2 regions of the Bradyrhizobium ferriligni genome follow, and region 2 is predicted to be linked to the other one. Evidence: riboswitches for the same ligand, from Rfam matches in the RefSeq annotation. Region 2 holds a riboswitch; the other holds the start of a gene.
The links. A riboswitch is a leader RNA that binds a small molecule or an ion and turns the genes downstream of it on or off. The one in region 2 is predicted to bind glycine.

Region 1: linked by a shared signal. The riboswitch ahead of gcvT (glycine cleavage system aminomethyltransferase GcvT) and the one ahead of AC1VNY_RS21950 (D-amino acid dehydrogenase) in region 2 are both predicted to bind glycine.

Annotation. Positions count from the first base shown of each region.
Region 1 covers NZ_JBXEJO010000004.1:48,104-55,777, forward strand. The annotation lists gene gcvP (aminomethyl-transferring glycine dehydrogenase) at 1-278, opposite strand, end outside; gene gcvH (glycine cleavage system protein GcvH) at 435-800, opposite strand; gene gcvT (glycine cleavage system aminomethyltransferase GcvT) at 821-1,966, opposite strand; glycine riboswitch at 2,108-2,196, opposite strand; gene alaS (alanine--tRNA ligase) at 2,399-5,086, shown strand; gene AC1VNY_RS03200 (cyclic nucleotide-gated ion channel) at 5,098-6,348, shown strand; gene AC1VNY_RS03205 (DUF3455 domain-containing protein) at 6,443-6,943, opposite strand; gene AC1VNY_RS03210 (NADP-dependent isocitrate dehydrogenase) at 6,980-7,674, opposite strand, start outside.
Region 2 covers NZ_JBXEJO010000036.1:48,545-56,218, forward strand. The annotation lists gene AC1VNY_RS21940 (ABC transporter substrate-binding protein) at 190-1,809, opposite strand; gene AC1VNY_RS21945 (M20/M25/M40 family metallo-hydrolase) at 2,075-3,205, shown strand; glycine riboswitch at 3,297-3,403, shown strand; glycine riboswitch at 3,407-3,521, shown strand; gene AC1VNY_RS21950 (D-amino acid dehydrogenase) at 3,588-4,946, shown strand; gene AC1VNY_RS21955 (ABC transporter permease) at 5,107-6,048, shown strand; gene AC1VNY_RS21960 (ABC transporter permease) at 6,052-6,939, shown strand; gene AC1VNY_RS21965 (ABC transporter ATP-binding protein) at 6,936-7,674, shown strand, end outside.

The DNA.
Region 1 (7,674 bases), on a different contig from region 2:
GTGCCGGAATAGCCCTGGCCGATCAGCGACGTGAACACCTGGTTCTGCGCGGCGAGCTCGCTCATATGCGCGAGCGCCTCGGTCTCGCTCAGCGCCCGGCCGAGATCGAGCGGCGCCTTCTGGCGGATCGACGCCGGCAGCGTCTCGTTCATCAGCGCCTGCAGGCTCGCGGCGCCGACCGTTTCCAGCATCGCGTTGACGTCGCGCGGCGACGGTCCGATGTGGCGGCGGACGAAATCGGTGGCGGCTTCGTTGATCGGCTTGAAGGGCGCGTTCATGACGTGGTCCTCGTTGTCAGCCGTCATACCCCGCGAAAGCGGGGTATCCAGTACGCCGGGACATCAGTGATTGAGCTGAAGGGCCGCGGCGTACTGGGTCGCCCGGTCAAGCCGGGCGATGACGGTGAGTGTGTGGTCGCTATCTGCTTCATTCTCTTAGGCGGTGTGCGCGGCGTAGGCGGCCTCGTCCATCAGGCCGCCGAGTTCGCCCTTGTCGGCAATCTTCATCTTGAAGAACCAGGCCTTGCCGCCGGCGTCCGAATTGACCAGCGCGGGCTCGGCGGCGAGCGCCTCGTTGACCTCGACCACCTCGCCGGTGATCGGCGCGTAGACGTCGGAGGCGGCCTTGACGGATTCGACGACAGCGGCGGCCTCGGCCTTCTTCAGGCTGCGGCCGACCTTGGGCAGTTCGACAAACACGACGTCGCCGAGCTGCGACTGCGCATAGTCGGTGATGCCGATCGTGGCGACGTCGCCCTCGATGCGGAGCCATTCGTGGTCGGACGTGTACAGCGTCGTCATGGGGATCGATCCTTTGGCGTTTAGCGTTTGTAGGTATTGGGGACGAAGGGCGTGGCGGCGACCTTCAGCGGGAGCCGCTGGCCGCGCACTTCGGCGAAAACGGTGGTGCCGACGGCGGAAAGGGCGGTAGGCAGATAGCCCATCGCGACCGGCGCATTGAGGCTCGGCCCGAAGCCGCCCGAGGTCACCTTGCCGATCTGCTCGGTCGAGGCGGCATTGGCGAACAATGCGGCGCCTTCGCGCACCGGGGCGCGGCCGTCGGGCTTCAGGCCGACCCGCCGGCGCGCGGCGCCATCTGCGAATTGTGCGAGAATCTTGTCGGCGCCCGGGAAGCCGCCGGCGCGGGCGCCGCCGCTGCGGCGAACCTTCTGCACCGACCATTCCAGCGCGCCTTCGACCGGCGTCGTCGTGGTGTCGATGTCATGGCCATAGAGGCACAGCCCGGCTTCGAGCCGCAGGCTGTCGCGCGCGCCGAGCCCGATCGGCAACACGTCGGGATTATCGAGCAGCGCGGTGACCAGGGCTTCCACCTTGTCTGCGGGCACGGAAATCTCAAAGCCGTCCTCGCCGGTATAGCCGGAGCGCGAGACGAAGCAGTCGGCGTCGCCGACGCGGCGCGGACCGGCGTCCATGAATCTCATCGAACTGACATCTGCACAAAGTTTCGCCAGCGCCGATTCGGCCTTCGGCCCCTGCAGCGCGATCAGCGCGCGGTCGGCCAGCGATACGATCTCGCAAGCGTCGGCGAGGCTAGCGCGCAGATGCGCCTCGTCCTCGGCCTTGCAGGCGGCGTTGACCACCAGGAACAGGTGATCGCCGAAATTCGCGACCATCAGGTCGTCGAGCAGGCCGCCGTCATTGTTGGTGAATTGCGCGTAACGCTGCCGTCCCGGCGCAATACCGACGATGTCCTGCGGCACTAGTTTTTCCAGTGCGAGCGCAGCATCGGCGACCTTGCCGGATTTGGCCTTCAGCACGAGCTGGCCCATGTGCGACACGTCGAACAGGCCGGCTTCCTTGCGGGTGTGCAGATGCTCCTTGAGCACGCCGGCCGCATATTGCACCGGCATGTCGTAGCCGGCGAACGGCACCATCTTGGCGCCGCGCGCAAGGTGCAGCGCGTGTAGCGGGGTCTGTTTCAGCGGGGAAGTTTCGCGTGCAAGCATCACAGGGCCCTCGCGGTTCCCGTCGGGGACCTATTTCCCCTTGAGAAACCTGCAGAAAGCCCCATCTGTCGCTGTGCCTGAGAGTATTATCCCGTCGGCGGACGCATCGGGGCGAACCCCAGCGTCTCTTTCCAGATGTCAGACGTCACGCGGTCCTTTTGCCTGAGAGTTTCCGGGGCGGTTGCTCCTTCGGCGCCGGCCGTAAGGCCGGTCTCTCCCGACGTGACTAGGTATAGGTAGGTAGAAAACACGGCGCCACCAAGACTGTCAACGCAGCTGCAGCAACTATCCAATGGGCTTTGTGCTGCCGCGGCAAGCCCATGATCCGCCTGCACAGTTTCTGGACACCGCAGCTGGCAATGTCTAAAAGCGTTCGGCCGGAAAATGACGCCTTTTTGCGGCTGGCCGGCCCCTTTTTCCGATTGGATGAACATGAGCAGCGTCAACGACATCAGGTCGACATTTCTGAACTTCTTCAAGGAGAACGGGCACGAGATCGTGGCCTCGTCGCCGCTGGTTCCGCGCAACGACCCGACCTTGATGTTCACCAATGCCGGCATGGTGCAGTTCAAGAACGTCTTCACCGGCGTCGAGAAGCGCGGCTATCAGCGCGCCACGACGTCGCAGAAATGCGTGCGCGCCGGCGGCAAGCATAACGACCTCGACAATGTCGGCTACACCGCGCGCCATCTCACCTTCTTCGAGATGCTCGGCAACTTCTCGTTCGGCGATTACTTCAAGGAGCGCGCGATCGAGCTCGCCTGGAATCTGATCACCAAGGATTTCGGGCTGAAGAAGGACAAGCTGCTGGTCACCGTCTACCATACCGACGACGAGGCGGCCGGCTACTGGAAGAAGATCGCGGGCTTCTCGGATGACCGCATCATCCGCATCCCGACCTCGGACAATTTCTGGGCGATGGGCGATACCGGTCCGTGCGGCCCGTGCTCCGAAATCTTCATCGACCGCGGCGAGCACATCTGGGGCGGCCCTCCGGGCAGCCCGGAGGAGGATGGCGATCGCTTCCTCGAATTCTGGAACCTGGTGTTCATGCAGTACGAGCAGGTGACGAAGGAGGAGCGCGTGGCGCTGCCGCGTCCCTCGATCGACACCGGCATGGGGCTGGAGCGCATGGCGGCCATCCTGCAGGGCGTCGAGAGCGTGTTCGAGACCGATCTGTTCCGCAACCTGATCGATGCCGCCGCGTCTACCCTCGGGCACGGTCCGAACGAGCAGAACGTTGGGTCGTATCGGGTGATCGCCGACCATCTGCGCTCGTCGGCGTTCCTGATCACCGACGGCGTGCTGCCGTCGAACGAGGGCCGCGGCTACGTGCTGCGCCGGATCATGCGCCGCGCGATGCGCCATGCGCAGCTCTTGGGCGCGAGCGAGCCGCTGATGCATCGCCTGGTCTGGGCGCTGGTCCGCGAGATGGGCCAGGCCTATCCGGATCTGGTCCGCGCCGAGAAGCTGATCGAGGAGACGCTGCGGCTGGAGGAGGCGCGCTTCCGCAAGACGCTGGCGCGGGGCCTGTCGATCCTCGACGAGAAGAGCGCCGGCCTCAAGAAGGGCGACATGTTCGACGGCGACACTGCGTTCACGCTGTACGACACCTATGGCTTCCCGCTGGATCTGACGCAGGACGCGCTGAAGTCGCGCGGCATCAGCGTCGACCAGGCGTCGTTCACCGACGCGATGGAGCGGCAGCGCGTGAAGGCGCGTGCCTCCTGGGCAGGCTCGGGCGAGGCGGCGAGCGAGGCGATCTGGTTCCCGCTGCGCGAGAAGCTCGGCGCGACCGAATTCCTCGGCTACGAGACCGAGAGCGCGGAAGGCGCGGTGACGGCGCTGATCAAGGACGGCGCCGAGGTCGACGCACTCAAGGCCGGCGAGAGCGGCGCGATCGTGCTGAACCAGACCCCGTTCTACGGCGAGTCCGGCGGCCAGGTCGGCGACATCGGCGTGCTCACCGGCGAGGGCGTCAAGTTCCGCGTCACCGACACGCAGAAGAAGGCCGGCGATCTGTTCGTGCATCTCGGCACGGTGGAGCAGGGCACGCTCGGTGTCGGCACCGCGCTGCAGCTCGAGGTCGACCACGCCAGGCGTTCGTCGATCCGCGCCAACCATTCGGCAACGCATTTGTTGCACGAGGCGCTGCGCCAGGTGCTCGGCGATCACATCGCCCAGCGCGGCTCGCTGGTCACGCCGGACCGGCTGCGCTTCGACTTCGTGCATCCGAAGCAGATCACGCCGGAAGAGCTCGCCCGGATCGAGGACATCGCCAATGATGTCGTGCTGGAGAATGACGAGGTCACGACCCGGGTCATGGGCGTCGACGATGCCCGCGAGGCCGGCGCCCGCGCGCTGTTCGGCGAGAAGTACGGCGACGAGGTTCGCGTCGTGTCGATGGGCAGGGGCGCCCGCGATCACGGCCAGAACGCGCTTGGCTGGTCGGTCGAGCTCTGCGGCGGCACCCATGTCCGCCGCACCGGCGACATCGGCTTGATCTCGGTGACCAGCGAGGGCGCGGTGGCGTCCGGCGTGCGCCGCATCGAGGCGCTGACCGGGCATCACGCGCGCAAGCACGCCAACGACACCATCGCGCTGGCCAAGACCGCGGCGCTGGAGCTGCGCACCACGATCGACGACGTGCCGGCGCGCATCGCCGCGCTGATGGAGGAGCGCAAGAAGCTCGAGCGCGATCTGTCTGATGCCCGCAAGAAGCTCGCGATGGGCGGCGGCGGTGCGTCGAACGGCGCCGCCTCAGCCGTTCGCGAGGTCGGCAATGTCAAGCTGCTCGCGCGCGCGGTCGAGGGCGTCGAGACCAAGGATCTCAAGAGTCTCGTCGACGACGGCAAGAAGCAGATCGGCTCGGGCGTGGTCGCGATCGTCGGCGTCACCGAGGACGGCAAGGCGGGCATCGTGGTCGGCGTCACCGCCGATCTGACCGCGCGGTTCAACGCGGTAGAGCTCGTGCGCAAGGGCTCCGAGGTGCTCGGCGGCAAGGGCGGGGGCGGCCGGCCCGACATGGCGCAGGCCGGTGGGCCCGACGGCGCCAAGGCGGACGCCGCGCTGTCGGCGATCGAACAGGCCATGACTCAACAGGCATCGGCCGGCGCCTGACGGAGAGGCTGATCGTGGCGACGGCTCCGCTCAAGCCCACGATCAGCGATCCCGGGCTGCGTGACCGTCTCTACGAGCTGCTCGAACGCGATGATCTGCCGCATTCGGGCGGCTTGCGCTTTGCCCGGGTCATCGTCGCTATCATCGCCGTCGATGTGCTGGCGGCGATCCTGGCCTCCGTGCCCGAGATCGATGCGCAATTCGGCTGGCTGCTGACGACCATCGAGATCGCGGCGGTCATCGCCTTCGCGCTGGAATATGCCGCGCGGCTCTGGAGCGTGGTCGGCCACTCGCTGCGCGATATGACGCCGGCACGGGCACGGCTGGAATACGGCTTCTCGGCGCTCGGCGTGATCGACCTGCTCGCCTTCCTGCCGTCGGCCATCGCGCTTGCCATCGGTGACAAGACCGCGCTGGTGCTGTTCGGCATGCTGCCGTTCCTCAAGCTGGTGCGCTATTCGACCGCGATGCGCTCGCTGCTGGCGGCGCTGCATGCCGAGCGGCGCACGCTGTTCGGCTGCGTCGTGATCCTGACCGGCGCGGTGCTGCTGTTCGCCTCGCTGCTCTATGCCATCGAGCACAAAGTGCAGCCGGACAAGTTCGGCACCATGCCGCAGGCGATGTGGTGGGCGATCGTGACGCTCGGCACCGTCGGTTACGGCGACGTCATCCCGATAACGCCGCTCGGTCGGACCGTCACGGTGGTCGCGATCGTGGTCGGCTTCGCGATGATCGCGCTGCCGGTCGCGATCATCTCGACCGCGTTTGCCGACGAGGTCCGGCGCCGCGACTTCGTCGTGACCTGGGGCATGCTGGCGCGGGTGCCGCTGTTCTCGCATCTTGGCGCCGCCGATATTTCCGACATCATGCGGCTATTGCGGTCGCAGACCATCGAGGCCGGCGAGGTGCTGGTGCGGCGCGGCGATGCGGCCTCATCGATGTATTTCATCACCGCGGGCGAGGTCGAGATCGACCTGCCGAGCCAGCTTGTGCGGCTCGCCGACGGCGCGTTCTTCGGCGAGATCGCGCTGCTGCGGCGGACCAGCCGCTCCGGCACGGTGACCGCGACGCGCAAGACCAAGCTCCTGGTGCTCGATGCGCAGGACTTCCATGCCCTGATCGAGCGCATGCCGGCGCTCGCCGCGCATGTCCGGGAGACCGCCGAGGCGCGGCTTGCCGATCCGCTCGCGGCCGGCGGCGACCTGGCCGCCGCAGAGATCGCCCAGGCGCCGCGCGAGACCGACGGCGGCATCCGCGACTAGAACCTCATTCCGATTGAATCGGAACGAGGCTCTCGATTCTTCGTTTGACGCGTTTTCTTCACGCGGACCGGTTACCCACTTCGCTCGAAAACGCTCAGTCCCGTCGCAGGAACACGTAATCCGCCGAATATGCCGCGCCCTTCAGCGCGCCCGATTTGTCGCAGGCGCCGCTGAGCTCGCCGCCCGAGGTGTTGATCCGCTGCACGGTTGCGACGCCGGAGAAGAGGCCATTGCCGCGGTGGGCAATCACCTCGAGCTTCAGCCAGGCAATGTCGGAAGGCGTTGCGCCGGGTGCGCTGCCGGCGGTGCGGGCGGTCACGGCGCTGCCGTCGACATGCTCCCAGTTCGGACCCGCATAATGCCGGCCGACCGTGCGGCCGTCGGCGATCAGGGTCGCGACCGGTTCGCGGAACGACCAGGCGAGCTTGCCGTCGGTGACCGGCTTGCACTCATAGACCTGCACGCCCTCGGCATGGACCGACAGAACCGGGGACTCGCCGGGCGCCGCGACCGCGTCGGGCAGGGGGCCGGCAGCGAATGCCGCCGACCCGGTGAGCGAGAACGATGCGAGCACGACGGCTCTGACAAGGGCCATGGTCATGCTCGCACCTGTCTTCCCAGGATGACGGCCTCAGGCCGCGATCGCCTTCACGAGGTTGTCGGACACCTTGTCGAGGAATCCGGTGGTCGAGAGCCAGCGCTGGTCGGCGCCGACCAGGAGCGCGAGGTCCTTGGTCATGTAGCCCTCTTCGACGGTCGCGACGCAGACCTTCTCCAGGGTGGTGGCGAACTTCGCCAGCGCCTCGTTGTTGTCGAGCTTGGCGCGATGGGCGAGGCCACGGGTCCAGGCGAAGATCGACGCGATCGAGTTGGTCGAGGTCTCCTTGCCCTTCTGGTGCTCGCGGTAGTGGCGGGTCACGGTGCCGTGGGCGGCCTCGGCTTCCACGGTCTTGCCGTCCGGGGTGAGCAGCACCGAGGTCATCAGGCCGAGCGAGCCGTAGCCCTGGGCCACGGTGTCGGACTGCACGTCGCCGTCATAGTTCTTGCAGGCCCAGACATAGCCGCCGGACCATTTCAGCGCCGAGGCCACCATGTCGTCGATCAGGCGGTGCTCGTAGGTCAGGCCCTTGGCGTCGAATTCCTTCTTGAACTCGCGGTCGAAGACGTCCTGGAAGATGTCCTTGAAGCGGCCGTCATAGACCTTCAGAATCGTGTTCTTGGTCGACAGATAGACCGGGTAGTTGCGCATCAGGCCGTAGTTGAACGAGGCGCGGGCGAAATCGGTGATGGAGTCGTCGAGATTGTACATCTCCATCGCGACGCCGG
Region 2 (7,674 bases):
AGCGCGCAACCGACCAATGCGATCAGCGCAAGGAGCGCCCCTCCCCACCGCACAGCGCGCCACCAGGCGGGCCACCGCTTAGCGACGGACTGGAGCAGCTTCGCGACAGCCACACCTGACAAGCGACAGCGCGAAAAGAAAAATGGCCGGGACAAGTCCCGGCCATTCGTTTTGCGTCAAGCCGCAAGCTTACTCGGACTTGTCGATATTCCAGAAGATCGGCGTCGCCGGACCGTCGAGCACACCGGTGAGCGACTTCCGCCACGCGCTCGGAATGGTGTACTGGCCGAGCGGAATGTAGATCACCTGATCGTAGGCCTCGGTCTGGATTTCCGCGGCGATCTTCTTCTTTTCCTCAGCCGAGCCGGCGCGTGCGAACTTGTCACGCAGCTCCTCGATCTTCGGGTCTTCGGCCCAGCCGAACCAGCCGCCATTCTTGCCGCGACCGGTGATCGACGCGTTGACGATCGGATCGGAGACGTCGGCCGCGACCCAGTTGGTGAAGAACATGTTCCAGCCGCCTTCCTTCGGCGGCTTCTGGCTGGCGCGGCGGGTCACCACGGTCTGCCAGTCGGTGGCCTGCAGGTCGACCTTGAAGCCGGCCTCGCGCAGCTGCTGCGCGGCCACGACAGGCTGGGCCTTCAACGTCGTGACGTCGCCCGGCGCCATGATCACCACGGGGGTGCCGTCATAGCCGGACGCGGCGAGCGCCTTCTTGGCTTCCGCCAGGCCGTTGCCCTTCACCAGCGTTTCGGCCCCGACGTCGGTCTCGAGCGGCGTGCCGCAGACGAAGAAGGCGCCGCAGATCTTCTGGTACTTGGCGTTGCCGACCAGCGCGTCGAGCACGTCCTTCTGGTTCATCGCCAGGAACGCAGCCCGGCGCACCTTCGGATTGTCGAACGGCGGATAGAGGAAGTTCATGCGTCCGAGGGTCTGGAAGCCGAACTTGTTCAGGACGTCGATCTTGAGATCCGGATTGGCTTCGAGCACCGGCAGCATGTCGAACGGAAGGTTCTCCATGAAATCGATGTCGCCGGATTGCAACGCATTCACCGCGGTCTGCGCATCGGCCATCGTGACCCACTCGACGCGGTCGACCTTGACCACCTTGCCGCCGGCGGTCCAGCTCGCCGGCTCCTTGCGCGGCACGTAGTCCTTGTTCTTCTCATAGACCGCCTTCACGCCCGGCTGGAATTCCGCCTGCACGAATTTGAACGGTCCGGAGCCGATCTGTTCCGGGATCGGCTTGTCCGGCGGCGTCTCGGCAAGACGCTTCGGCATCATGAACGGCACGCGCGACGACGGCTTGCCGATTGATTCCAGCACGAGGCCGTAGGGTTCCTTCAGCTTCAGCGTGATGGTCTTGGCGTCGGTCGCCTCCAGGCTCGCGACGAAGTCCATCAGCTTCTGGCCCATGCCGTCGACCTTGCCCCAACGCTGCAGCGAGGCGACGCAGTCTTCCGCGGTGACCGGCGCGCCGTCGTGCCACTTCAGGCCGTCGCGCAGCGTGAACGTGTAGGTCAGCTTGTCGTCGGAAACCTTCCAGTCCGCCATCTGCGGCTGGATCTTGAAATTGGAATCCGTCGCCAGCAGCGTGTCATAGATCATGTAGCCATGATCGCGGGTGATGTAGGCCGTGGTCATGATCGGGTCGATGACGCGCAGATCCGAATGCATCACCGCGGTGATGGTCTTGCCCGCGGCCATCGCCTGCGGTGCGAATGACAATTCCTGCGGCGCGAACGACAGCGCGAGCGCCGTCAACGCGGCCGCTAGCGTGCGGTGTTTCCAACGCGAGATAGGGAACATGCAATCTCTCCTGACGTGTAACTGGTCAAAGCCGGCTTATTCGTTATGCATGCGGTTCGTTATTTAGGCGAACTAACATGCTGTATGGCTTGTGAAATCGAGACTTGCACCAAGCGCCAAGCGCGTCAATCGGTTTCAGGCCGCATCGGACGTACACAAACGAATGAGGCCGCACGCCAGATTTTGGCTTTACAAAATCGTCGGCTGAGATTTTCGTAACGCGCGCGCGATGCCGGCGCCGTCAGAACAACAAGAGAGAAAAACGATGAACCCAGCCAATCTCCCCTTTGATTCCGAAACGATGCTGCAGGGCCTGCGCAGCTGGGTGGAATGCGAAAGCCCGACCTGGGACGCGGCCGCGGTCGAGCGCATGCTCGATCTCGCCGCCCGCGAGATGGCGATCATGGGTGCGACGATCGAGCGCATCGCCGGACGCCAGGGCTTTGCGGGCTGCGTCCGCGCCCGTTTCCCCCATCCGAAACAAGGCCAGCCCGGCATCCTGATCGCCGGCCATCTGGACACCGTGCACCCGGTCGGCACCATCGAGAAGCTGAAGTGGCGGCGCGAAGGCAACAAGTGCTTCGGGCCGGGCATCTTCGACATGAAGGGCGGCAACTATCTGTCGATCGAGGCGATCAGGCAGTTGGCGCGCGCCTCCTTCACGACACCGCTGCCGATCACCGTGCTGTTCACCCCCGATGAAGAGGTCGGCACGCCGTCGACGCGCGACATCATCGAGGCGGAAGCCGCGCGCAACAAATACGTGCTGGTGCCGGAGCCCGGTCGGCCGAACAACGGCGTCGTCACCGGCCGCTATGCGATCGCGCGCTTCAATCTGGAAGCCACCGGCAAGCCCAGCCATGCCGGCGCGACGCTGTCTTCCGGGCGTTCCGCGATCCGCGAGATGGCGCGGCAGATCATCGCCATCGACGGCATGACCACCGAGGACTGCACATTCTCGGTCGGCATCGTGCATGGCGGCCAGTGGGTCAATTGCGTCGCAACGACCTGTACCGGCGAAGCGCTCAGCATGGCCAAGCGCCAGGCCGATCTCGACCGTGGGGTCGAGCGCATGCTGGCACTGTCGGGCACCGCCAACGACGTCACCTTCAAGGTGACGCGCGGCGTCACTCGCCCGGTGTGGGAGCCCGATGCTGGCACCATGGCGCTCTATGAAAAGGCAAAAGGCCTTGCGGCGGCGATGGGTCTCGATCTGCCGCACGGCAGCGCCGGCGGCGGCTCGGACGGCAACTTCACCGGCGCGATGGGCATCCCCACGCTCGACGGCCTCGGCGTTCGCGGCGCCGATGCGCATACGCTCAACGAACATATCGAGGTCGACAGCCTCGCCGAGCGCGGCCGCCTGATGGCAGCACTGCTGGCGACGCTGGACTGACATCGATTGCACTGCACAACACGTTGGCACTGCCGGACCGAAATTTAGCCTTGTCCATTTTTAAGGCTTCGCCTACGGTCCGGCCGTCCAACGCGACGATGCGGGAGAGATCGAAGCGACAACATTCGTGTTGTTGCCTTCGGCGCCGACGGAGCAACCGCCCCGGAAACTCTCAGGCAAAAGGACTGTATCGTCAGGACGATCTGGAGAGAGACGAACATGGCCGCACATCAAGGGCCATGACGTCCACCGAAGGGGATAGTTCGCTTCTGGCCCCGGCCCGATGCGGATCAAGCTCTCAGGTACCGTGACAGATGGGGCGCCGAATGCCGGTTTCACCGGTGGTTCGGCGACTCTAACCCACGGGAGCCTGAAGACCATCATGCCACATATCGCGATTATCGGCGCCGGCATCACTGGCGTAACGACGGCCTATGCCCTGCTTGAACGCGGCTACAAGGTGAGTGTCCTCGACAGACATCGCTACGCCGCGATGGAAACCTCGTTCGCCAATGGCGGACAGCTTTCCGCCAGCAACGCCGAAGTCTGGAACAGTGCTGCGACCATCCTCAAGGGTCTGCGCTGGATGCTCAGAAGCGACGCGCCGCTGCTGATGAACCCAAAGCCGAGCTGGCACAAATATTCCTGGATCGGCGAGTTCGTCGGCAGCATCGGCCGCTATCGCAGCAACACCATCGAGACCACGCGGCTCGCAATCGAAGCGCGCAAGCACCTGTTCTCGATCGCACAGCGCGAGAACATCGCCTTCGATCTCGAACGCCGCGGCATCCTGCACGTCTATCACGACAGGGCCGGCTTCGAAGCCGGCCTCAAGGTCAACACGCTGCTGCAGCAGGGCGGGCTCGACCGCCGGCCGGTGACATCAGACGAAATCCGCGTCATCGAACCCGCGCTGCAGACAAGCTGCTATGGCGGCTTCTTCACGCCGTCGGACGCGACCGGCGATATCCACAAATTCACGCGTGGGCTTGCCGACGCCTGCATCCGTCGTGGCGCGAGCTTTGTCCATGAAGCCGACGTCGACACGATCGCACGCGGCGGAGACGGCTTCCGCATCGGCTGGAACGAAGTTGCTTCAGATGATGCTGCGGTCGCGACGCGCCATCAATTGCAAGCGGACGGGATCGTGATTTGCGCCGGCGTGGCGAGCCGCCACTTCGCCAGCCTGCTCAACGACCGCGTCAACGTCTATCCGGTGAAGGGTTATTCGATCACGGTGCAGCTCGATGCGCCGCAAAGCCGGAATGCGGCCCCGACCGTCAGCCTGCTCGATGAAGCTGCGAAGATCGTCACCAGCCGGCTCGGCGCCGACCGCTTCCGCGTCGCCGGTACCGCCGAGTTCAACGGTTTCAACCGCGACATTCGCGCCGACCGCATTCAACCGCTGGTGGATTGGGTGCGGCATCATTTCCCAAACATCGATACGTCGAAAGTCGTGCCCTGGGCGGGCCTGCGTCCGATGATGCCGAACATGATGCCGGTGGTTCGCGCCGGACGGATTCCGGGCGTGTTCTACAACACGGGCCACGGTCATCTCGGCTGGACGCTCTCGGCGGCGACGGCGCAGATGGTGGCCCAGGCGATCGACGATTGGCGCGACCTCGACACGCCGCCGATGGCGCCGACGTTCGGTGCCGGGCTCGATGTGCCTGCCAACGCGCGCAAAGCTGAAATCAATCCACCTTCCAGTGGACTGCTTCGAACTTCACCGGAGGAATAATCGCGGCCAACAGGACTGATTAGCTGCACCGCAAAATCCGCAGCACCGATGGCATGGGACTTGCTCAAGTTCTACCGTGAGTCTGCTACCATCTGTGCTACGGTCTGGTGTGCAACGGTCCCGCTGGGGACTTCATCGACCACAACCCAACGGATCAAATTTGCTCGGATATCTGCTTCGCCGCATCCTCGCCGCCATTCCCGTGATGGGCGTGGTGGCTCTGTTCGTGTTCCTGTTGCTGCGGCTGACGCCGGGCGACCCGGCCGCCATCCTCGCCGGCGACAACGCGACGCCCGAACAGCTCGAACGCATCCGGACTTCGCTTGGTCTGAACGAGCCGATCTACATCCAGTTCTACACCTGGGTCGCCAAGCTGTTGCACGGCGACCTCGGTGTTTCCCTGATCTCGAACAAGCCGATCCTCGAAATGATCGGCCCGCGCCTCGAGCCGTCGATCTCGGTCGCGCTGGCCACCATCATCCTCTCGATCCTGGTCGCGGTGCCGCTCGGCGTGATCGCGGCGTGGAAACACGGCACCTGGATCGACCGCTTCGTGATGGGACTGTCGGTGCTCGGCTTCTCGGTGCCGGTGTTCGTGATCGGCTATGTGCTGATCCAGATCTTTGCGATCGATCTGCGCTGGGTGCCGGTGCAGGGCTTCAAGAGCATCTCGGCCGGCTTCGGTCCGTTCTTCCAGCGCATCATCCTGCCGACCTGCACCCTCTCCTTCATCTACGTCGCCCTCATCGCGCGCATGACGCGGGCCTCGATGCTCGACGTGCTCGGTGAGGATTACGTGCGCACCGCGCGCGCCAAGGGCATCGGCGAGACCGGCGTGCTGCTGCGCCATGCGCTGCGCAACGCGGCCGTGCCGGTCATCACGGTGATCGGTTCCGGCTTCGCGCTGTTGATCTCCGGGGTCGTCGTCACCGAAAGCGTGTTCAACCTGCCCGGCATCGGCCGCCTCACCGTCGATGCTGTGCTGGCGCGCGACTATCCGGTGATCCAGGCGATGATCCTGTTGACGTCGGGTATCTACGTCGCGGTCAATCTGTTGATCGACCTCGCCTACACCCTGCTCGATCCTCGTATCCGGTACTGAGCAATGGCGATCGAAACCCTTCCCGAATCCTCGCTTCCCGTCACCCGGCCGTTCCGCGTCAAGTTCGGCTTCCTGACGTCGACGCCGATCATCGCGATTGCGACGATCAGCCTCGCCCTCATCATCCTGATGGCGATCTTCGCGCCGCTGCTTGCGCCGCATGATCCTCTGCTGCTGACGCCGTCGCAGCGGCTGAAGCCGTCGAGCGCGCAATATCTGCTCGGCACCGACGCCTATGGCCGCGACCTGTTGTCGCGCATCATCTACGGCGCACGGATCTCGCTGGTGATCGGGCTCGGCGCCGCCGTCTGCTCGATCGCCATCGGCCTTCTGATCGGCCTCGTCGCCGGCTTCTTCCGCTGGGTCGATGCGGTGCTGATGCGCGTGATGGACGGCTTGATGGCGATCCCCGCCATCCTGCTCGCGATCGCCGTGGTGTCGCTGTCGGGTGCCAGCATCTGGACCGTGATGGTCGCGATCACCATCCCCGAGATCCCGCGCGTGGCGCGGCTGGTGCGCTCGGTGGTGCTGACTGCGCGCGAGGAGCCTTATGTCGAGGCCGCGATCTCGCTCGGCACCAGCCTGCCGAAGATCATGTGGCGGCATTTGATGCCGAACACCATCGCGCCGCTGATCGTGCAAGGCACCTATGTCTGCGCGTCAGCAATCCTGACCGAGGCGATCCTGTCGTTCCTCGGCGCCGGCATCTCGCCGGAAACGCCGACCTGGGGCAACATCATGGCCGAGGGCCGCGCCTATTTCCAGGTCAAGCCGTCGCTGATCTTCTGGCCGGGGCTGCTGCTCTCGATCGCCATTCTCAGCGTCAACCTGATCGGCGACGCCGCGCGCGACGCGCTCGATCCCCGCATGAAGCAGCGTGAGGGCAAGTGACCGCAACCAACTCTTCCAACGTCGTTCTCGACATCAACAATCTCGTCGTCGGCCTCGGCCGCAAGGCGGATGCGCATCGCATCATCGACGACCTGTCGCTGCAGGTCCGTGAAAGCGAGACGCTGTGCCTGGTCGGCGAAAGCGGCTCGGGCAAGTCGGTGACATCGCTCACCGTGATGGGCCTGCTGCAGAAGGGCACGCTGGTGCCGTCCGGCGGCAGCGTCAAACTGGTCGGCGAGGAACTGCTCACCGCCAGCGACCGGCGGCTGCGCCAGCTCCGCGCCACGCGGATGGCGATGATCTTCCAGGAGCCGATGACCGCGCTCAATCCCGTCGTGCCGGTCGGCCGCCAGATCGACGAGGTGCTGCGTGCCCACACCGATCTCGACTCCCGCGCGCGGCGCCAGAAGATCCTGGCGATGATGGAGCATGTGCGGCTGCCGGACGTGGAGCGCATCTTCTCCTCCTACCCGCACCGCCTGTCGGGCGGTCAGCGCCAACGCATCATGATCGCGATGGCATTGGTGCTGGAGCCGAAGCTCCTGATCGCCGATGAGCCGACCACCGCGCTCGACGTCACCACGCAGAAGCAGATCCTCACCTTGATCCGCGACCTGCAACGCGATCACGGCACCGCTGTTCTGTTCATCACCCACGACATGGGCGTGGTGGCCGAGATCGCCGACCGCGTCGCGGTGATGCGGCACGGCCGCCTGGTCGAAACCGGCCCGCTGC